DNA from 2 places in the Alteromonas sp. ABE4_545 genome. Region 2 is predicted to be linked to the other one. Evidence: riboswitches for the same ligand, from Rfam matches in the RefSeq annotation. Region 2 holds a riboswitch; the other holds the start of a gene.
The links. Region 2 has a riboswitch for thiamine pyrophosphate ahead of thiC (phosphomethylpyrimidine synthase ThiC). Riboswitches for the same ligand answer to the same signal wherever they lie in the genome.

Region 1: linked by a shared signal. The riboswitch ahead of ACXAH6_RS05410 (TonB-dependent receptor) and the one ahead of thiC (phosphomethylpyrimidine synthase ThiC) in region 2 are both predicted to bind thiamine pyrophosphate.

The regions. Positions count from the first base shown of each region.
Region 1 is NZ_JBSWYY010000004.1:54,132-65,123, forward strand. It holds gene ACXAH6_RS05375 (hypothetical protein) at 1-204, shown strand, start outside; gene rimI (ribosomal protein S18-alanine N-acetyltransferase) at 205-651, opposite strand; gene ACXAH6_RS05385 (hypothetical protein) at 653-1,159, opposite strand; tRNA gene ACXAH6_RS05390 (tRNA-Trp) at 1,226-1,302, opposite strand; gene ACXAH6_RS05395 (phosphotransferase) at 1,384-2,190, opposite strand; gene ACXAH6_RS05400 (nicotinamide mononucleotide transporter family protein) at 2,180-2,785, opposite strand; gene ACXAH6_RS05405 (YkoF family thiamine/hydroxymethylpyrimidine-binding protein) at 2,778-3,044, opposite strand; gene ACXAH6_RS05410 (TonB-dependent receptor) at 3,057-5,117, opposite strand; TPP riboswitch at 5,173-5,272, opposite strand; gene ACXAH6_RS05415 (helix-turn-helix domain-containing protein) at 5,676-7,424, shown strand; gene ACXAH6_RS05420 (acyl-CoA thioesterase) at 7,414-7,833, opposite strand; gene ACXAH6_RS05425 (GNAT family N-acetyltransferase) at 7,898-10,009, shown strand; gene ACXAH6_RS05430 (tetratricopeptide repeat protein) at 10,069-10,992, opposite strand, start outside.
Region 2 is NZ_JBSWYY010000018.1:23,308-34,299, forward strand. It holds gene feoB (ferrous iron transporter B) at 1-992, opposite strand, end outside; gene ACXAH6_RS14880 (FeoA family protein) at 1,038-1,268, opposite strand; TPP riboswitch at 1,538-1,654, shown strand; gene thiC (phosphomethylpyrimidine synthase ThiC) at 1,747-3,648, shown strand; gene thiE (thiamine phosphate synthase) at 3,659-5,137, shown strand; gene ACXAH6_RS14895 (HesA/MoeB/ThiF family protein) at 5,130-5,876, shown strand; gene thiS (sulfur carrier protein ThiS) at 5,873-6,073, shown strand; gene ACXAH6_RS14905 (thiazole synthase) at 6,075-6,848, shown strand; gene thiH (2-iminoacetate synthase ThiH) at 6,845-7,960, shown strand; gene ACXAH6_RS14915 (LytR/AlgR family response regulator transcription factor) at 8,014-8,859, opposite strand; gene ACXAH6_RS14920 (acyltransferase family protein) at 8,925-10,151, shown strand; gene ACXAH6_RS14925 (hypothetical protein) at 10,296-10,493, shown strand; gene ACXAH6_RS14930 (hypothetical protein) at 10,505-10,753, shown strand; gene ACXAH6_RS14935 (helix-turn-helix domain-containing protein) at 10,821-10,992, opposite strand, start outside.

The sequences.
Region 1 (10,992 bases), on a different contig from region 2:
GGGCTACCGCCGAAACAATGCGACAAAAGTTTGCAAGAAGCCGAGCACCACATTCTGTTTGGCAATCCAATGCGCTTGTCGGCAGAGAAGTCTTCCGAAATTAACTATGACTCGCGCTGGCTAAAAGAAGAAGGCTATTTGCTGCCCGCATGTTTGATGCCTTTTGTGATGAAGTACAACAACTCAAACGTGTATCAAGGCTAATTATGTGAACAAGAGACGCATGATAATTGCGTCTTCTTTTTCTCCCGTCTGTGCATGCGTGTAATACCCTTTGCGGGTTTCGATGGTTTCAAAGCCGTACTTATTGTACAAACTCACGGCAGCAACATTTCCGGCTCTCACCTCCAACCACAAACTCGCCATTGAAGCCTGTTCGCATTCATTGATGATATGCTTCATCAATGTGTTGCCATGCCCATTACCGCGAACTGCGTCATCAACCGCAATATCCATTAGCGTTGCTTCATCAACTACCATCAACAAAACGGCGTACCCTAGGGTAATGGCATTATCTACTAGCACATAACCAGCATAGGGAGAGGTTTGACAGTCTGCAAAGGTGCTGAAAGACCAAGGGTTAGGGTGGGCAACTTGATGCAATGCATAGGCTTGAGCTAAACGCTCATCACTGAGAGGTAAAATGGACATGCTAACTTTTCAGCCGACTGAATAAACGCCAAATCTCCCGTTTTGTTTGAGCATCGAGTTTTTCCGGTGACACTGGTAACGTCAACGTATGCCCTTCTAACGCGACTCCAGCCCCCTTCTTTAACGCCAACGTGTGCTCACTAACCAAGCTGAACGCATGCGATAAATCTTCACATAACCGTGCAGAGTTTGCGAGTTCTTGTGCACTAAAAACGGTAGACGCAGTCGGCGGTTTTGGGAGGGCAGTTTCGGTGCTAGCCTGAGAAGACGTGAGCTGTTTTTTAGTTGTTGCCGCGCCTTTTTTATCGCCTAGTTGAGCTTTTAATTGTGCGAGTTTTTCTGCGCCATTTGCCACAGGCTTAGCGCTGACGACTGAAGTTGGCTGTGTTGCGGGCGTAGTGGTTTCTGTAGTGGCCGATTTGCTGGCAGGAAGCGATTGCGCTTGCCAAACCGTTAGCCCCATCTCCTGCAATATTGCACGCTGGTAATCAGTTAAATTCGCAGTCATAACTACTTGAAATATTAAGTATGAGGAGAGTGTACAGAAAATAGCTGGAATTTGCTATTAGCGCGTTGGCAGGGGTGGAGGGACTCGAACCCCCAACCATCGGTTTTGGAGACCGCTGTTCTACCAATTCGAACTACACCCCTAACGCGGATTTGCATTATACGTATCGACCTTGAAAGGTAAAGCACTTTTCTTCGCTTTATTGCATTTCCCAAGCCATACGCTCACAAATTAGCCGAACCCTGTTCAAGACTTGTACGACTCTGATCTAATGCTGCTTGCCACAAGGCATTAGTCACTTCGACAATTTCAAAAAACTGGGCAAACTTCGTATTCACTTCGCTCAAGTTTTGTTTGGAATAACGAGAATAAGCTTCGCACAATTTTTGACAATCATCAGCTGACAGCGCATTAATCGACGCACATGCAGCAAGATCAAAATAGCGATTACCCATCGCTGCATATTCCCAGTCGATCAAAACGAGCGGGTCTGATGAAAGTATATGCCCTGCCGATAAATCGTTGTGACACAGACATAAATCGTCTTCAATATTTTCTAATTTGCGAACAGTACTGCTCAACCCCACCACTTTTTCTCTTAAACTGTGATCAAGGGGTAAAGCGGCCTGGTCTAAATAATACTGCCAACGTTCAGATAGACCCAAACGCTTGGCGGTCATTGGCAACTGATGAATATGTGCCAAGGCTTTTGCCGAGGCCTCAATGGTGTCTGACACGTGGTTAGCACAAGGTACTATCCACTCCTCTACCCATACCCGTAAATCATCGCTTAACCAAACAGGCATAGGCGCCAGAGAACGCGCAGCAAGCTGTTCTTGCAAAGAATATTGCTGCATGCGGTCAACGCCAGTGAAGGAGTCATCACCAATCACTTTCACGGCATAATGCCGTTCTTGGTCTGTGAGGTGAAAAACTTGATTCACATCGCCTGAACGCAGTGGGACTATTTTCGTGTCGCCAGACAGTGATAAGACAGGTCGTAACAAGCCAATTAAGGTATTAGTGTGCATACTGCATTTTCCATTGCCGATACCAGCTTAAATAACCATAAATAGAAAAGCCTACATAGCCAGCAAACAAACACGCTGACAGTGCTAAACCACTTTGCCAATACAGCCACGCGGAAGCTAAATTTATGACGAACCAGTAAATCCAATTTTGCAGTATTTTATGAGCAACCATAAAGGTTGTCACCATACTTAACACATGAATAGATGCATCTAACCACAAATGCTCGCTAGTGAACCAGTTTTCAGCGTAACGAGACAAGCCTAACGCCATCACCAACAGAGCGGGCACTAAGCTGGCGTGCAACCAAATTGGCCACGAGCGCACGCCCTGACTTTGTTCCGTTTGCTTGCCCCACTGCATATAGCCGTAAACGGCCATCACCATGTAAAAAAAATTAAGTGCCGACTGAAATGGCAAAGCGACATGCCAAAACAACCAAGTGTAAATAGCCGTGCTTGAAAATGCACATACCCAACACCAACTGTTTTGCTTTGCGGCCAACCAAACGTAGCCTAAAGCGAGTATCACTGCACACCACTCCAATGGTGATGTGGCAGCGATTTGACTAACAAAGGTTTGTAGAAATTCAGTCATCAGTATTACGAGATTGCATGGCTGAGAAATTCAGAAACTTGGCTACGAAGATCGCTTGCCCTACTGATTCATGAGTACGTTGCATTTCTTCACCAAGAATAGTTACAACTGTCTGATAATCACCCGTGACCTGTGTACTGGTCGACGAGGTTGATACCGACAGCGCGTCATAGCTATTTAAACGCTCGATAAAGTTTTTAATTGGCTCGATAAAATCATCAACCAGCGGATACAAAGAGAGTTCTACCATTACTTGCATTTTATCTATTCCTTAAAAGTCGTAAGTCACACTAACACCAAATTGGCGACCATTACCTAATTGATAGTAGGGTTCGTCAAACTCATAATAATCACGAGGGTCATTACTAAACCCACCAAAACCGCGCACGTAATAAGTGCGGTCGAAGGCGTTTTTCACCCATAAGCTGGTTTGCCATTGATTGACTTGCCACACCAACTCAGAATTGACCAAAGTGGTCGAAGGAGAAGTGACGTCATGACCGTCTGAAAAACGGTATTCGTCTTTGTAATCAACATCAAAATTCCAACTTATATTGTCAGTAATCACTAACTGACTAAACAAATTGGCGGTATATTTAGGGGCTTGGGCTTGGCGCTGCTCTTCAATCTCTTCACCCGCCGCATTGGTGTAGCTTTCAAAAGTTGCGTCGAGATAACCCACCGCTAGTTGAACAGACCAATTGTCCGTGGCTTGTAAATTCAATTCAGCTTCAATACCACGGTTAGTGCCTAAGTCGGCATTATCAATGATATCGATAAAATCTGGGGTGCCATCTTCGCGAATCTGCACATCAAAATCGTTAACCTGTGTATTCTCCCTGTCCATGTAGAATACAGCGACACGGGCATGGAGGTTATCAGACAGCGAACCTTTATAACCAACCTCATAGTTCCAATTATATTCGGCTTCGAAAAAGCGTTTTTCATCACTTACGCGTTCATCTTGGTTAAAACCCGCACCTTTATAACCACGAGAAATACTGCCGTACCAGAATTGATCATCACTCATAACGTAGTGAATCGCGATTTTCCCCCCGACCATAGTGTCATCGTGGGTATGGCTTAAGCCTGCGTTGTCTGCATATTCAAACTCATAATTTTCAGCACGCAATGCTGTAGTAAGTAGCCACTGACTAGATAGCTGAGTGTCAAACTGAACATAAGCAGATATCGTGGTGGGAGAATACTCACTGGCAAAATCACCATCGGCGTAGGTGTACTGTCTCAACAATGACTCTTCTGATGTTTTAAAGTGCGTGCCAATCACCCAGTTTGTGGTGTCATTAAAGAGACGTGCATTGTCTGAGGAAGTAAAACGCATTTCAGCGGTTTGTGTATCAACATCGCGATAGTAGGCGTCAAAAGAGGAATATTCCCAAGGGTGAAAGCCCACATAGGTCCAGTCTTCATCATAGCCATAGGCAATATTATGTGATGCATGGGTGAGTATCACATCAAACTGCCCTTGCTGAGTTTGGGTTGTACTGTGTGCACTAACGGCGTGGGTTTGGTGTTCATCAAAACCCGGTTCATCTGAAAGTGTCTTGCCGTCATTGTCGAGAGAAAACGCATCGTAACCGTTGTCTACATCATAGAAGCGATAGTTAAGCGCCACGGTAGTGCGATTAGCAAAGTCGTGCTCAATGGCTAATCTCACGCCAGTCTCATCAATACTATTCGTGGCTTTATCCAAATACGTATTGTATGTGAAGCCATCACTCTGATTGTTCACCACTGCCGCGCGATAGCGCGTTTCACTACTAATATCAGCGCCATAAGAGCCTTCTATGCGAAACGTGTTTTTATTACCGGCACGCAGGCGTACAAAGTTTCTTCCCGCCTCACCAACATCATTTGACACAATTTTAACTGCTCCAGCTAACGCGCCGGTTCCAAAGACCGTAGCTTGAGGGCCGCGATATACTTCTACTTGCTGGGTGTCGAATAAAATGCCGGCCGCAGCCAAACCAGAAAAATCAAAGTCGTCGACCAAAAAGCTTACAGACGGATTAATAGGCTCAGCAAACTGACTGCGCTCTCCAATCCCCCTTATTTGGATAAAACGGCCGCGTGAAGCCCCTGCTGCAAAGTTAACATTAGGCGCTATATTGAGCATGCTATCTAGGTGTTCTTCTTGTCGTGCTGCGAGTCTGTCACTGCTGACAATGGAGGCGCTCGCACTCAACTGATCCAAAGTTGTTTGACGAAAATCACCCGTGACCTGAATGCGTTCAATATCATTGGGAGCGTCTTCTGCAAATGCGAAAGAAGATACAGTGAGAAAAGGTAAGGCTAAGTAAGTGTGTTTCATCAGGATCTCTTGTCTTTATAAGAAAAAAGATCCGGCTTTATACGGCAGGTAATCAGGTGTCGTGTTGTACCATTCCTACGCCGGTATTATCCGGATCAGGTTTAAGGGTTCCCATTTGTGGATCTCAGCCGATGACGGCACCCCTTGGCTCTGCACCACATGTGTAAACACGTCGATGCGGGTTGCAGTCTAACAGTAGTGGAAGAATCGTCAAGAGGCGGTAAAAACAAAAACGCCCACGGTGACAGCGTGGGCGTTTTCATGGATACGAATTTCGCAACCATTTTGTGACATATCTCAAACCAATTCTGATGTCTTATCATTAAAATGACTAACACGGTGAACAGACTTGAGACGAACTGCTGCTTAGCGGTCAGCAGTTTTGACAAATCAACGCTTATATTTCAAAGCCTTAACTTATCAAGTTTCATACTATACAGTGTATTGATATATTTTTGCAAAACTAGGACAGTTTACAGTAGAAACAGGACAAATTTGTTCACACTTTAACGTAAGTTAGTGATATAAAATTATTTATGGCTATTCTTGGATTTTTACATGACGCCTTATAACGGCTTGTTTTGGTCTTCGGTGACACGTGCGCTCCTAGCACTTCGCCGTGACAAAATGCTCGCCAATGAGCACGATATAACCGTTCTGGCCTTGATTGGTAAAATCGAGACCGCCGATTTACCACAAGAAAAACTCGCTCACGCCTTGATGACATTGGCACCGGAATCAGCGTTTCCGGTCATCGGCCAATCGCTGTTGAGTTACTTCGACTTCAATATGATGGGTAACCTTCCGTGTTATTTGTCGGCCGTTGAAAATATCAGAGAAGCACTCGACCAAATATTGCGATTTAAAGACCAATTGTGGGGCAGCGGCCGAAATTACCGGTTTGTGGTTAGCAAAGAAATGGTTCATTGCGAATGGCGCTCGGTGGGTCATGAAATCCTCATGCAATTCGAATTGCTCTACTTGCTCGCACTGTGTCGCCACCTCGCGGGGCGAAAATTTGATTTCAGCGAAGTACTCTTTCCCAACGGCGAACCTCTGCTTATTCAACCGGTAAGTAAAGCGGCTATCGGCGAGAGTGATAAGACGTCGATCCGGTTCGCGACCAAATGGCTTTCGGTGCATTCTTTCTTTCATAGCCACACAGTAAAAAGTATGTTGAAAAACGCCTTGTCTAAACGATTTGAAGCGCCTCTAGAAGAAAAATTACTGGCGTTATTTCAGCATCATCCGCATCCGGCTAAACTGCGCGTAGACAATGTGGCACAACAACTATCTATGTCTGAGTCGTTATTTCGACGCGAGCTGCGTGATAATCGTATTCCGTTTGGTCAATTGCTTCGCACCTTTATTCATGAAAAAGCGGTGAGAGCACTACTCACCGGTTGCTCTGTCGACGAATTGGCTGAAGACCTCGGCTTTGCCGACAGGCGTTCATTCGATAGAAGTTTCAAAGAAGTCACTGGAGTGAATGCAGGTCAACTCAGACTGTTGGGTAATCGTATGCGTTTTCAGCGGGGTAATACTACGTTACTTGATACGGTGGAAAATTTACCGCCATTACCTCGTACCCTGCAAGATATACTCGCGTTAAAAGATGACCAACTGAACGTTGCCAACCTGGCCACCAAAATACGCCAAGATCCACTGTTTAATGCCCATGTGATGGGCAAGGCAAATAAGGCGGTGTTTGGCGCCGCTCCTAGTAACTTAGAACAAGCAATAGGCAGAAACTTAGGCGTCAATGCCGTACAAGAGTTAGCCATTACGTTTGCCGCCCAGCAAGCCCTGTCAGACCAAAGTCGGTTTGAAAATGTACAAGGGCTAACAGACGCTATGTTGCTGAGTCGCACTCTCATAGACGTATTAACACATGGACAAGATGACGAGAAACCCATATTGACTCAACTCGCCATGTTTGGGCTGCTTTCTCTGCTGGTGATCTTCCACAAAGACTGTTTGCTATCTGAACGCAGCATTGAAATTTGGCGCGCAAATAAAGATATCGTTGCCTTTCACAAAGCGCTGAAAAAAGACGTGGGCCTGTGTCCCTACGGCGCCTCTTCACTCATGTTACTGCGTTGGGGACTACCTAAATCGTTGACACGTGTGTTGTGGGAAGTGAATCAAGGGGTATCTGAAGCGGCCAAATTAATACGAACATGTAATTACGTCGCCTTTGATTACATATTCAACGGTGAAGAACGGGCTAAACTGACATTGGCACAAAGCCCAATCTCTGCGCCACAAGCCGATGCGATTCGATTAAAACTGGGTTTTAATCACTGATCACATTCAGTGTTTTAAGTTCTTCTTGAGTTTGTGCTTCTAAGCTTTCCATGGTTTTGCCATGAGCTTCAGGAGCACGAGTTTCAGGGTTTAATTTCACAAAAACAATATCGTCTGCAAAACAGATGGTTTTCTTTGTCGCCTTATTTCTTACCAAGCAACTAACCGTAATTGAAGATCGACCTACCGCTTTAGTTTTTAATCCAAACTCAACGACATCTCCCTGCATAGCTGGTGATTCAAAGCTTATTTCACCAATGTGCTTGGTCACCAAACAGTTAGTTTCCAACTGGCAAATGGCATAAATGGCCGCTTCTTCATCTATCCACTCAAGAATACGACCACCAAAAAGCGACAAGGCATAGTTAAGGTCATTGGGCATAACAAGGCGGCGAGTCAAAAAACGCATTCGAAATCCTGTAAATCAAAAGGTAAAATAAAGGACTGATGATTATACCGAAAAATCGGTTTTTATGGCTGTAAATGACATACTTTCGTGGTTAAAAAAGCGAGAAAATGCAAAATCTCACCGACAAATACTGTGTATTTCCGGTAGCGAAACCTTTTGCTTACAAAGCGCCAACAACCTCGTTTCATCGTGTGAACAAGATGCCCTTTGGCTTGGTGATGACGCGCCGCCAATGTGCAGTTCTATCGCCATAAAACACTATAAAAAGCTCTTGGGCAGCGAATACGGCATTGTCGTTTACAATAGCTTTAGTGGCCTTCAACCCAATGCGCTATTGGCAAGTGCGGGTGTAATAAAACGACATGGCATTTTGGTTGTACTCTGCCCTCCTCTATCTTCATGGGCCAGTTACTCAGACCCACGCACTCTTGCATTGTCGAGCTATGGCTTTCCTCCCATAGCCAGTACGATTAAACAAAGCATCATTAATACGTTTAACACCGACCCTTTGATTGCAATGTGGCAAGAAGACAGTGCCGCTCGGTTGCCTATTGAGAAAACAGCCAAACACTATGCCAACGCACCACTGCCTTTTGCAACGCTAGATCAAGCAATAGCACATACAAAAATACTCTCTTGCCTCGATACCCCAGATACCGCCAATTTGTTAATTGCATCTCGTGGCAGAGGTAAGTCTTCGTTACTGGGCTTAATCGCAAACGAACTACTATCCCAAGGTCGCTCGGTTATAGTGACGTCTGCACACAGTAATGCGGTAACCTCGCTATTCAAACACATAGATACAGATACTACTTGTGCGACCAATGAATTTACTCGCCAGCACGTAGTAACGGGGGCTGAGTTAACATGGCAAACAACAACAAGTTGTGAGGCGTGCCAACCGTGCGCCACAACCGTATTAATGATAGATGAAGCCGCAAATTTACCACTCCCGGAACTGAAAAGACTTTCTCAACTCGGTATGCCGCTCATTTTTAGTTCTACGATTGACGGTTACGAGGGAACTGGGCGAGGCTTCTATCAACGTTTTATCCCTTATTTGTCCGAACATTTCTCCGCACTCAACCAGATTTCCATGCATACTCCAGTGCGCTGGTATCCGGAAGATACAATGGAAAGCACCCTTACAGCATTACTGTTCCAGCCACAGCCTCTACCTGTTTTCACACGCCCTCACATCAACAACGTTGAAGTGGCGAATAGGATGGATGAAAGCACGTTAAGTGTGGATTTTGCCGACGTTAAACAACTTACCAACGCTAGGTTACGCCAAGTTATCTCACTGCTCTCATACGCCCATTATCAAACGTCTCCAGACGATATATTAAGATTGATAGACAGCAGTGATTCACGCCTCGTCATAGCGCACTACCACAATAATATTGTAGGCGTTGCTATATTACTCGATGAGGGGGGGGAAATATTATCACCGTTAGCGGCAGATATCGCTGTAGGTAACAGGAGAGTAAATGGCCATTTATCGGCCCAATCTCTCTCGCTCATTTCTGCACAAGCTGAATTAGCTTGTTATGACTATTGGCGTATTAACCGAATAGCAGTGCTAGAAGGCTATCAAAGTCAGCATATTGGAAAGCGAATCCTACAGTTTATTGCGGATATTGCAGGTCAAAGTGGTAAAGATGGCCTCACCGTCTCTTTCGGTAACACTGATAGACTACGTCGGTTCTGGCAGCAAAGTGGCTTCAGCCCTGTAAGAGACGGGCAAAATGTTGACCCGAGTAGCGGAGAGAAAAGTGTGTTGATGTTAAAGCCTCTATCTAAAAGGCTAAACGACGACTCAGCGCTTTTGTTTAAACTGTATCAATTAGCATCAACTGAAGACAGAATTAAGGCGCAACGCCTATTGTCTGATGAATCTGTACTCGCGACGTTACGCAAAATGGCGTATCAGCTTACACAGCAGCAGCAGCGCTCTCTTATGCATTGTATTGTGTTACTTCATTACCTATTGCTGGTAATGCCTGAAACCTCCACTGCACGCGCGATGATTAAGGATTATCTGTCTCCTACGATAAGCAAGGTGTCATTCGCTCGAAAATACCAACTTGCTGGAAAGCGCTTTGTCGACAGTTTCGTTAAAGACAATATCACTTCGCTATTACAAAACCTATTGTTGAAACATCACGACAATTAGGCTTCGCTAGAAACAAAAAACCCCGAAACAAGTTCGGGGTTTTTTTACGCTAATCAATATTAGATCTTGATGCCACGGTTATCTGCTTTTTGCTTGATATAAGGTAACCAAGCATTAGCATTGCGTCGCATTGCACGATCTTTCTTAGCAAGCTCGCCGTACTCGTAAGCCGCTTTGAATCGACCCGCATAGAAATTCGCTTCCATTAATGAGAAGTGAACTTTAGCAGGCTCTTCAACGCCGCGCTCAAGAGCAGCTTCAAGTGCAGTAATTGCACCTTTGTAGTCTTCTGCAACCAATAGTAGTACACCCTGCTTACGGTAGTATTCAGGATCAGAAGTCATATCTGCAGCTTCTTTATAGAATTTAGCCGCTGATTTGTACTCCAACGCTTGGTGATAAGCATTAGCAAGTGATGCCAAGTTATCCGCCGAACGCTCTACCAGACCTGATTCAATGTTTGCTTTCAACACTTCCGCTGCTTTGAACGGCATGTCGTTGCTTGCATACAACTGAGACAGAGTCTTGATTTGGTTTTCTTTATCCAAGAAACCCTGCTGATAAGACATTTCAAACGTTGATAACGCTTTTTTGTAGTCTTCTGTAAGCATGTAGAACAGACCTAGTTGGGTCCACCACTTCTTCTCTTCAGGGAAAACGCGAACCAACTCTTCAGCCACTTCAGTAGCTTGAACAGACATTTTTCTCTCGTGGAAAGCAGAAAGCTTCAACACGTAAGGGTTCTTGTTTGGTTTCTCGTAAAGTGCAATCGCTTTATCAGCTGGCTCAATAACCTGATCGAACTGCTTAAGCTGGAAATACGCATTAGCTACGCGAGTATAGGTTTCGGCGTCTTCCTTACAGGTAAACTCCATCCAACTCTTGTACCACTTGATTGCATCAGCGTATTTCTCAACTGACATGTTCAAATCACCTAAAAGCTTAAGTGTTTGAGCATGTTCAAGGTCGTTCAATACCTTAGG
Region 2 (10,992 bases):
GCGTGACCCGATAAATAAGGAATAAAGCTACGGCCTGATAACCCAAAGAAACTCAAAGGGCGATGGCACATCAAGGCCGCCCGAGCAAGATACCCACTGTCTTCGAGCAATCCGATAACAAACGTCAGCACCATTATTTGCGGTACAAACACCAAGAATGACCCCAAACCGGCAAAAATAGCGTCGTTGAAGAAGTCGGTGACAATGCCTTCTGGTGTAATTTCACTCACGCCACCAGCGGCCTGTTCAATCAGCGCCTCTACACCATCCATTAACGGTGTGGCTAGCGTAAAGATACTCTGGAAAAGGACAAACATCACCGCAATAAAGGCAACACTTCCAAACCAACTGTTGAGCAAAAAGGCGTCAACCGTGTTTTGGTTTTTCAACACCACATGTTGTTGCACCCCAAACACTTTAGCAAGCTCGCGGCTGCGTTCAATGGCAGGCTCGTCTTTCACTGCTTCTGCGTTGATTGCTTTTTCTTGGGGAGCGGCGGCCATTTCAAGTAGCCCCACTTTGAACTCGTGCAAGCCGTCTAGTGTGCGGGCTGACAGGGCCATTACTGGGCTACCAAGCTCTTTCGACAATGCTTCAACATCGATATTTTCACCAATGCGGCGTACTTCGTCGATAAAGTTTAAGGCAAACATCATTGGCTTGTTGTGCTCAAGTGCGAGTTTTTGCACTTGCAACGCCAACACCAAACTACGCTCTAAGCGCGTGGCATCTAATACACACACCACCATCGAGGTATCGTCTTGCGCCATGGCACGCTTAATTTCATCCACCGCGACTTTTTCATCTTTGCTCAAACTCGTCAGTGAATACGTTCCTGGCATGTCGACTAATTCAAAATCGCCACAACGACCACGTTTTACTTCAACGGTAATACCTGGGTAATTGGCGACTTGCTGTCTTAAACCTGTGAGCTGGTTGAACAACAGACTTTTACCAGAGTTGGGTTTACCAACCATTAGAATGCGTTGCATAGGGTATATTCTATCCTGAATTTATTACTTAAAAATGGACGCGATTTAGTTCGCGGTGACAGCGATATTTGTGGCTAACTCATGCTCAATTGCAAAAACACTACCGCCTAATTGAAGCACAATGGGGCCGCCAATCGGGCCGCGACGTAAACATTCTATTTCTCGTCCTTTATCCACTCCCATCTCACGTAAACGGTGAATAACGTCACTATTGAGTGAACTGTCGAGTTCAATAACTGTTGCTTTTTGGTTTTTAGCAAGTTCCCACAGCGTCATAACACTTTCTCTTTTATTCGCGTTATTATGAGGTCTCAAATGTTAGCAAGCATTTACCAACTACCGAGCGAATCAAATAACAATCATTTCCATTTAGCGTAACAAAATCTGCTACTTCACACTAGTTATAATATCTCAATTGTCTACCACATAACGTGGAATATTAATGATTCAACGCAGTGTGATTCCGTAGTTGATATTTTTACGGCCACCAATATAACCGAAAAAAATCAGTTGAAGTTTGATTTTAAATCTTCTTATACTGAAAAAAACACTTGTCGGAGTGCTTCGTTATTTCGTAGAGATAACAAGCTGAGACCGCGAAAGCGGGATCCGTTGAACCTGATCAGGCTAATACCTGCGAAGGGAACAAGGCTACATCGTACACACATTACTCACTGCTAGGCGAGTTCTGTGTGTCGTTCGTCTTATCTCACTCCTGACAAGCATTACTCCATCACAAACAAGGTGAAATGCTATGTCACAACGACGTCAACAACGCGAAAACGCAACCCAATTTATTCACGGTTTAACCGGGAAGACATTTCCTAATTCCTATCGGCATTTTGAGCAAAGCGAAACTGGTATTCGCGTTGCTATGCGAATGATTAAGCAAACACCCACCGCAGTTGGTCAAGACGAGGCCGACCTAACTTGGGAGCAAAATCCTGATATTCCGGTTTACGATACCTCAGGCCCTTACGGAGATCCGACGGCTTCCATTGACGTGAGAAAAGGCATCGAGCCTATCAGAAAGTCATGGATTGAGAACCGAGCTGACACCACGTCTTTGGCAGATCTGTCCTCAGACTTTGGAAAAGCTCGCCGACAAGATATCGCCCTTGATGATCTCAGATTTAACGTCACCCATAACCCACTGCGGGCGAAACCTTCCCACTGTGTAACCCAACTGCACTATGCCAGACGCGGCATCGTCACGCCCGAGATGGAATACATTGCAATTCGCGAAAACATGGGGCGAGCGAAACTTGCTGCCGATCCGGTAAGCGAACAACACGCAGGGCAGAGCTTCGGCGCCAACACGCCCACGGAAATCACAGGTGAGTTTGTTCGCCAAGAGGTCGCAGAAGGCCGAGCGATTATTCCCGCGAATATCAATCATCCCGAATCTGAACCTATGATTATCGGCCGTAATTTCTTGGTTAAAGTGAACGCCAATATAGGTAACTCGGCGGTCACGTCTTCTATCGAAGAAGAAGTGGAAAAGTTGGTATGGTCAACCCGCTGGGGAGCCGATACGGTGATGGACTTATCAACCGGCAGAAACATTCACGAAACACGCGAGTGGATCCTTCGCAATAGCCCGGTTCCCATCGGTACAGTGCCAATTTATCAAGCGTTGGAAAAGGTGAATGGCGTTGCTGAAAAGCTCACTTGGGATGTATTCAAAGACACCCTCATTGAACAAGCCGAACAAGGCGTTGACTATTTCACAATTCACGCGGGCGTGAGGCTGGCGTTTGTCCCACTCACGGCTAATCGAGTAACTGGGATAGTGTCTCGCGGCGGCGCGATAATGGCAAAATGGTGTCTGTTTCATCACGAAGAGAATTTCCTGCATACCCACTTTGAAGAAATCTGTGAAATTTGTGCGCAATACGATGTGTCATTGTCGTTAGGAGATGGATTGCGCCCAGGTTCAGTGGCCGATGCAAATGATGAAGCACAGTTTTCTGAACTTCGAACATTGGGTGAATTAACTAAAATTGCCTGGAAACACGACGTTCAAGTGATGATAGAAGGCCCAGGTCACGTGCCAATGCACATGATTAAAGAAAACATGGAAGAGCAACTAACCCATTGCCACGAAGCGCCTTTCTACACCTTAGGCCCACTCACCACAGATATTGCACCGGGATACGACCATTTCACCAGTGGTATTGGGGCGGCGATGATTGGTTGGTATGGCTGTGCCATGCTGTGCTATGTCACGCCAAAAGAGCACTTGGGCTTACCGAATAAAGAAGACGTAAAACAGGGCCTGATTACCTACAAAATTGCCGCTCACGCTGCTGATTTGGCCAAGGGCCATCCCGGCGCGCAAATTCGCGACAATGCGATGTCGAAAGCACGCTTTGAATTTCGTTGGGAAGACCAGTTTAATCTGGCTTTGGACCCTGAAACCGCCCGTGCGTATCACGATGAAACCTTACCTCAAGCATCTGGCAAAGTTGCCCACTTTTGTTCAATGTGCGGGCCAAAATTCTGCTCTATGAAGCTGTCTCACGAGGTGAAAGCCGGCCGAACAATTCCCAATGAGAAAGCGGCCAAAGCAGGCATGAAAGAAATGTCAGAGGCGTTTGCGCAAAGTGGTGCAGATCTCTATGTCCCTCAGCAAGCAGTGACAACCGAAGACTAAGAGGTTCATCATGTTAGACTCTGTAATTTGGTGCATTGGTGCCATAGACAGTAGTGGCGGAGCTGGCCTGGCAGCCGACGCCCGTGCGGCCAATAGCTTGGGTGTTGAAGCTTGCCTTGTAACCACGGCACTGAGCGTTCAAAACCACACTCAGTGCGTTAATGTCACGGCCACCAGCTTGTCTGTGCTTCAACAAACCATGACACTGCTGTCACAGCAGCGACTGCCTGATGCAATAAAAATTGGGGTGGTGATCGACGATCATCAAGCCCGGCTCATTTCTCATTACATTAGTGTTGTAAAAGAGCAAGCACCGCACATCACCGTAGTGTGGGATCCAGTATTTAGCAGCTCCTCTGAGGGTGAACTCAGTCAACTTTCCAGTGACGGAATACGACGCCTTGCTACCGTAACCGACCTAATAACGCCCAATATTGATGAACTGCGCTTTCTATCTGGTACAGAGATTATCAATGACGATAGCGCGCTAAACGCAGCTCAATTATTACTACGCAAAAAAGTAAAAGGCGTATTGGTAAAAGCTGGGCATGCTTCGTGGCAATCGCAACCGGCTGATATTTGCGTTTTGGCAAATCAAGGGTTTCAACTGCAATATAGTCGCCACAACAACACTGCTGTTCGAGGCACCGGCTGTACCCTTGCCAGCGCTATCGCCAGTGCTTGCGCCCTCGGATACGAGCTAAAAGACGCGATTTGCCTTGCGGGTAGCTACCTCCATCAAGCGAGAAATCACACCCTTTCGGTAACGCAAACACACCGTGTTTTTAGCCAAGCTCCGTGGCCGAATAACAGCGCGCATTGCCCCCGAGTTAACCCTCTGCATCGCTCGCGTCCGTTGTTAAATAAAGGCTTCACGCCTTTAACCAATGAGCAAATTGGGCTTTACCCCGTAGTAGACAGTGTGGCTTGGCTTAAAACCCTGTTGCCTACTGGCATTCGTATGATTCAATTGCGTGTTAAGTCTGATGATCCGGCTTTTTTGCATGACGCAATTGGTAAGGCGATTGAACTGTGTCGTGATACACACAGCCAATTGTTCATTAATGATCATTGGGAACTGGCCATTGAGCTAGGCGCGTACGGTGTGCACTTGGGACAAGAAGATCTCGACACCGCAAACTTAGCCGCGATTCAACAGGCTGGTTTGCGTCTGGGCATTTCAACCCATGGCTACTATGAAATATGCACAGCGCTCAGTCTGCAGCCCTCTTATATCGCGTTAGGGCATATTTTTCCGACAGAAACCAAAGTCATGCCTTCCTCTCCGCAAGGTTTAGAGCGTCTAAAGCGATATGCCGATTTATTATCGTCTACCCCTACGGTTGCCATTGGCGGCATTGGTCTGGACAAAGCCGAAGCCGTGGCTGCATGCGGGGTGAACGGTGTCGCTGTTGTTACGGCGATTACCAAAGCAGCAGACCCCATTGAGCAGACCTTAGCACTTCAGCGCAAGGTGGGCCATGCTTAGTCACCAACAGCAAATACGCTACAGTCGGCAACTGTTGTTGCCTGAAATAGATGAAGCGGGCCAACTCGCCTTAGCCAAGGCGCGTATTCTCATTGTGGGTTTAGGCGGTTTAGGCTGTGCAGTATCAGTCTACCTTGCCGGTGCTGGCGTTGGAGAGCTAATACTCGTCGACGATGATGTGGTATCACTGAGCAACTTACCTCGCCAGTTGTTATATACCTCTGAGAACACTGGTCAGCGCAAAGTCGACGTGGCCAAAAAGCACCTGCTCGGCATCAACCCCGACATCACCATTCACACACAAGCAGTGCGCCTTACTCATGACACACCCTATACAGAAGGCTCGCCAGATATACTAATAGACTGCACCGATAACCTTTCTTCTCGCTTCTACCTCAATACATTAAGTAGACAATTTGGTGTACCGCTAGTGAGCGGTGCAGCGCAAGGCTTTGATGGACACTTTATCGTGTTTTCGGGGCATCCGACATCAGCGTGTTTCGGCTGTTTGTATACCCCATCACAACAAGCTGACGGCGATTGCTTATCACAAGGCATATCTGGCCCTGTTGTCGGTATGATTGGCATGATGCAAGCGCAAGCTGTACTCAACTATATTGTCGGCATCACGCTTCCCTCCAATAGTTACCTACATCGTCTGAATGGTAAAACACTGCAATGGCGGCAGTTGTTGGTCAACAAAAACCCAAACTGTACAGAATGTGGAACACGACTATGAATATTACGCTTAACCACAGCCGTTATGAACTGAATGACGGCACCCCCGTCACGTCACTTATTCAAGCGCTGGCATTAGCACCTAACGGGATAGCCATCGCGATAAACCACACCATTATTCCACCGTCCGACTGGCACCTTCACGAGCTAAAAGAACACGACGTGGTAGATATTTTTAACGTTGTCGCCGGAGGATAATATGCTGACAATTGCAGATAAAACGTTCACCTCAAGACTATTTACCGGCACAGGTAAGTTCTCGTCGGCAACCGTGATGGCCGACAGCATAAAGCGCAGTGGCAGTGAACTAGTGACCACCGCGATGAAACGCATAGATTTAACCCACACATCAGACCCAACACTACAAGCTCTCAATGATTTGGGGGTAAATCTATTACCAAATACGTCGGGGGCGCGCACCGCCAATGAAGCGATTTACGCCGCACAACTGGCGCAACAAGCACTGGGAACAAATTGGGTTAAATTAGAAATTCATCCAGACCAACGGTATTTACTACCCGACCCAATAGAAACCCTAATTGCAGCTGAAACCTTGGTTAAACTTGGCTTTGTCGTGTTGCCGTACTGTGGCGCAGATCCCGTGTTGTGTAAGCGTCTTGAAGAAGTTGGTTGTGCCGCAGTGATGCCACTTGGCGCGCCTATCGGCTCCAACCAAGGGCTACAAACTCAGCCATTTCTTGAAATTATTGTAGAACAAGCAAAAGTGCCAGTTGTTGTTGACGCGGGGATAGGTAAGCCTAGTCATGCGGTTGCAGCGATGGAACTCGGCGTAGATGCAGTTTTAGTCAATACTGCTATTGCCAGCGCAAAGGATCCCATCACGATGGCAGACGCATTCCGACAAGCGGTTGACATAGGTAGACAAGCCTTTCTATCAGGCTTGGGGCAACCCCATCAACACGCGGTGCAATCCAGTCCTTTAACCGGCTTTCTTGACGAGGCGCTAGCATGAGTTTTTCGTCATTACTGCAACCGACGTTTTGGGATGAAGTGAAACTCGCTCTCTTCTCCGCTACTCACCAAGATGTTATACGCGCAATAGAAAAACCCCGAAAATCTATGCGCGACATTGCCGCTCTGATGTCTCCGGCAGCCGAACGCGATATAGAGTTGTTAGCGAATGAGTCGGTGCGGCTGACACGGCAGCGGTTTGGCTATACGCTGTCGTTGTTTGCCCCGTTGTACCTATCGAACTTATGCGCCAATGAATGTACCTATTGCGGTTTTACTATGAGTAATCGCATTAAACGTAAAACGTTGTCCAAAGACGAAATACAACAAGAAGCCGAGGCGCTGAAAGCCGCGGGGTTTGACGCAATACTACTGGTTTCTGGTGAACACGAGCGCAAGGTAGGCATGCCCTACTTTCTTGATGCTTTAGCAATTCTACGCCCTTATTTTTCGTCTATCGCGATGGAAGTTCAGCCCTTATCCGTAAGCGACTACCAAGCCTTGAGAAAAGCCGGCGTGAACAGTGTGCTGGTGTATCAAGAAACCTATCATCCACGACAATATGCGCAACATCATAAACATGGGAAAAAAACCGATTTTGATTGGCGGCTCGCCACACCTGAACGACTAGGCCAAGCAGGGATTAACAAAATAGGTTTAGGGGCATTGCTAGGTTTAAGTGATTGCTGGCGCACCGACAGTGTGATCTGCGCCTTACACGCGCAATACCTGCAAAATCACTTTTGGCGTAGTCGTTATTCAATGGCATTCCCTCGTTTGCGCGCTTGTGTCGGCAACGCCCACCAGCAGCAGCCTGTGAGCGACCGTCAACTCCTGCAACTCATTTGCGCCCATCGCATCATTAACCCTGAATTAGAAATCAGTTTATCAACCCGTGAGAATGCACATTTCAGAGACAACCTGTTGCCCCTAGGGATCACCACACTGTCAGCAGGTTCAAAAACACAGCCCGGTGGTTACAGTAATAGCCATGATGACGCGTTGAGCCAATTCGATACTGAAGATAAACGCTCAGCACAAGAGGTCGCGAGTGTCATCCACAATAAAGGATTTGAGCCTATTTGGCACGACTGGTTACCCGCCTTCTGCTAGCTCAAAGTTTGTTTAAATTGGTCTTTATAACGGCGAGACAAAGGTAAGCGGTTTCAAGTTTTTAATGTAATAACACCATCGCCACTTTTTTCATAAGAGATCGACTCAATTGCACGATGGGCGACGCCGTAGCTGCGATGCACACGACTAAAGCCCCTCGACGCCAATTGCGTCGTGAGCTTATCCATGGTCGTGCGCAATGGATAAATACGCCCATTACTGTGCAAGTTCACGTAGTTACCCGCAGACTCTAGCCATTGAATATCGTTCACATTAAGCAAAAACTCTTTGTCTAACTTTTTGACCAACAAATGTTCTGCGCATTCATTCACCGGCTGAGGGGTATTCGCTTCGCCTTGGGCAACCCAGTTTGCTTCGCCTTTCATACGCACATAGATATAGCGCGCAATATAAAAATAGGCGTAGAACATCATGTAACCCCAAGCATCTTTTCGATACTCGTACCAAAATTCACGCATTACTGGACCAAAATTGTAATCCCCGCCTTGCCAGGAATAGATCGCCTCACGAAAAGTAACCATTAAACAAATGTGTGCAGCAGAAAATAAAACCGTAAGGCAAAGGTGAATACCCAGCCAACGAACAGGAAAAGAAAGCGTGGGAGGTAACCGGCGAAACAGCCAAATCAAGATGGGGGCGAGTATAAATGTGGAAAGTGCACTCGAATATTCCCACGTAATTGGCTCCCACAATCCAATTTCTACTGCACCGTCACGGTTGTGTTCGGTCCATGTTGAGAAAACATTAATGGTGTTATTAATGATCAGGTATACCGCGAGCAACAAATAACCGTAGGCTGCGGGGTGTCGATCAATTTTAGCGAATAATTTCGCCCCGCTATTCCACCACTTATCACTTTTTTCAGTCTTATTAAGCATTTAACGCTGTTCACATTATGAGTTCGCAACCAGTATGCGCGAAAAGCACTCACAAGGACAAGCTTATGCCATCCTCTTCATCAGCAGTTTCAACACGACATTACGACATTGACTGGTTGCGCTTTTTGGCGTTTGGCTTATTGATTTTTTATCACTTGGGCATGTATTACGTTAAAGACTGGGGCTGGCATATTAAAAGCCCATTTCCCCAAGCGTGGCTGCAAGACGTAATGATATTGCCCAATCAGTGGCGCATGTCACTGCTGTTTTTTATCAGCGGTTTGGCGTTGAGTGTTGCATCAAACCATCAATCAAACTCGACACTGTTTTTACGTCGAACAAGCCGCCTACTTCTTCCCTTACTCTTTGGTATGTTTGTGATTGTCGCTCCTCAAGTATACATAGAAGCGCGCTCGCAACACTTAATAGAAGAGGGCTTTATTCAATTTTGGTTGGCTTACATCAACCCAAATACACCTTTACTCAAGGCACATCAAAGCATAATTGGGTTACTCACATGGAACCACTTGTGGTTTGTGCCTTATCTTTGGGTGTACACGCTACTTTATATATTGTGCCGCCCTTTTATTAGCAAAGCGCTATCACTCCCACCGTTTAGTGAGCGAGGCTTGCCTCCCCTTGTTGGGGTAACCATGGTGTTAGTGGGTATGGCCGTGGTTTGGGTTTATCTACGCAACGCCTTCCCTTCAACTCACGCGCTAATAGGCGATTGGTACAACCATGGTAAATACGGGCTCGCGTTTTTTATCGGTGTGGTATTCGTCCGCTCTCATCATTGGTGGCAATGTACTATTCGCTACCGGACGTGTTGGCTGGTGAGCGCACTATGTTGTTATTTACTGATTATTGCAGACAGGCATGAATATTTTACTGAATGGGTAGAACACAACCAAGACGCCCTGTGGTTTCGGCCCTTTGTCGGCCTTATATTGGCCCTCAATATGTGGAGTTGGATATTCGCTGTGGTCGGTTATGCGGGCAAGTATCTCAATGCGCCCTCGCCCTTCATCATTAACGCCAACCGCGCCATTTATCCCAGCTACCTCCTGCATCAAACCTTAATCATAGTGTGTGCATGGTGGCTATTACCTTATTCGCTGCCACCACTGTGGGAAAGCGTGGTAATTCTGATTTTTACCCTGATGGGATGTTGGTTGGGAGTCAAGTTTGCGCAATTAACGCCTTTCACAGCCAAACTGATGGGCTATGTAAAAAAGACGCCTGAAAAAATGTCTGTTAAAAGCGACACTATTACAAAGCATGAACAATAGACTTTTATGCCAATCACTAAGTAAAAATCGATTTCATCAATTAATTCAGTTACTTAATTTATTTTTACAAAGTTGGCAAGCTTATCGCATTATGAATTATGCATTCACCGTTTTTTGCAGTGTTTTCGCGATAAGGAGAGCATCATGATTTTGTTATTAGTATTGTTTAGCACGTTAGCGTTTGTAGGCATCGCTGTGCATTATGCTGGTATTTCAGGCTCAATATCAGGCATAGGTAAAGCGCTACTGTTAAGTGTGTTGTACCTCGTGTTTTTTGGCTTTCTCGCATCAACGTTTCGCAAAAAACGTCATACGCCAACCAAAGATGCAATGCCGTCTTAAAGGAGAACTGCATGAAAACTATTAAACAACTATCTACCTTCGCTTTTATCGCACTTTTTACGTTTACGCTTTCAGCCTGTAGTGATGACAACGCCGAAGAGGCTGGCGAGAAAATTGACGACATGACGCAAAACGCGAAAGACTCAATGAAAGACGCCGGTGACAAAATTGATGAAATGGCAACAGACGCAGGTAACGCCATTGAAGACAAATGCGAAGAATTGAAAGAAGAGACGGATATGAAAGACACCGACTGTTAACTCAACCAGTCGCTCCCGTAGCGCGCATCGACAACCTCGGTGCGCGCTTTTTTTCGGTGATGATGTTTTAGTGCGTGGCGAAACCACGCTGCCTAAACTGACCTGCCGTAATCCCAACAATTTGCTTAAAGAAACGACTGAAATACGCAGGGTCTTTAAAGCCAAGCGACAGTGCCACTTCCTCAACGCTCTCTTGACGATAGAGCAATCGCTGCTTTGCCTGACCAATAAGATAAAGA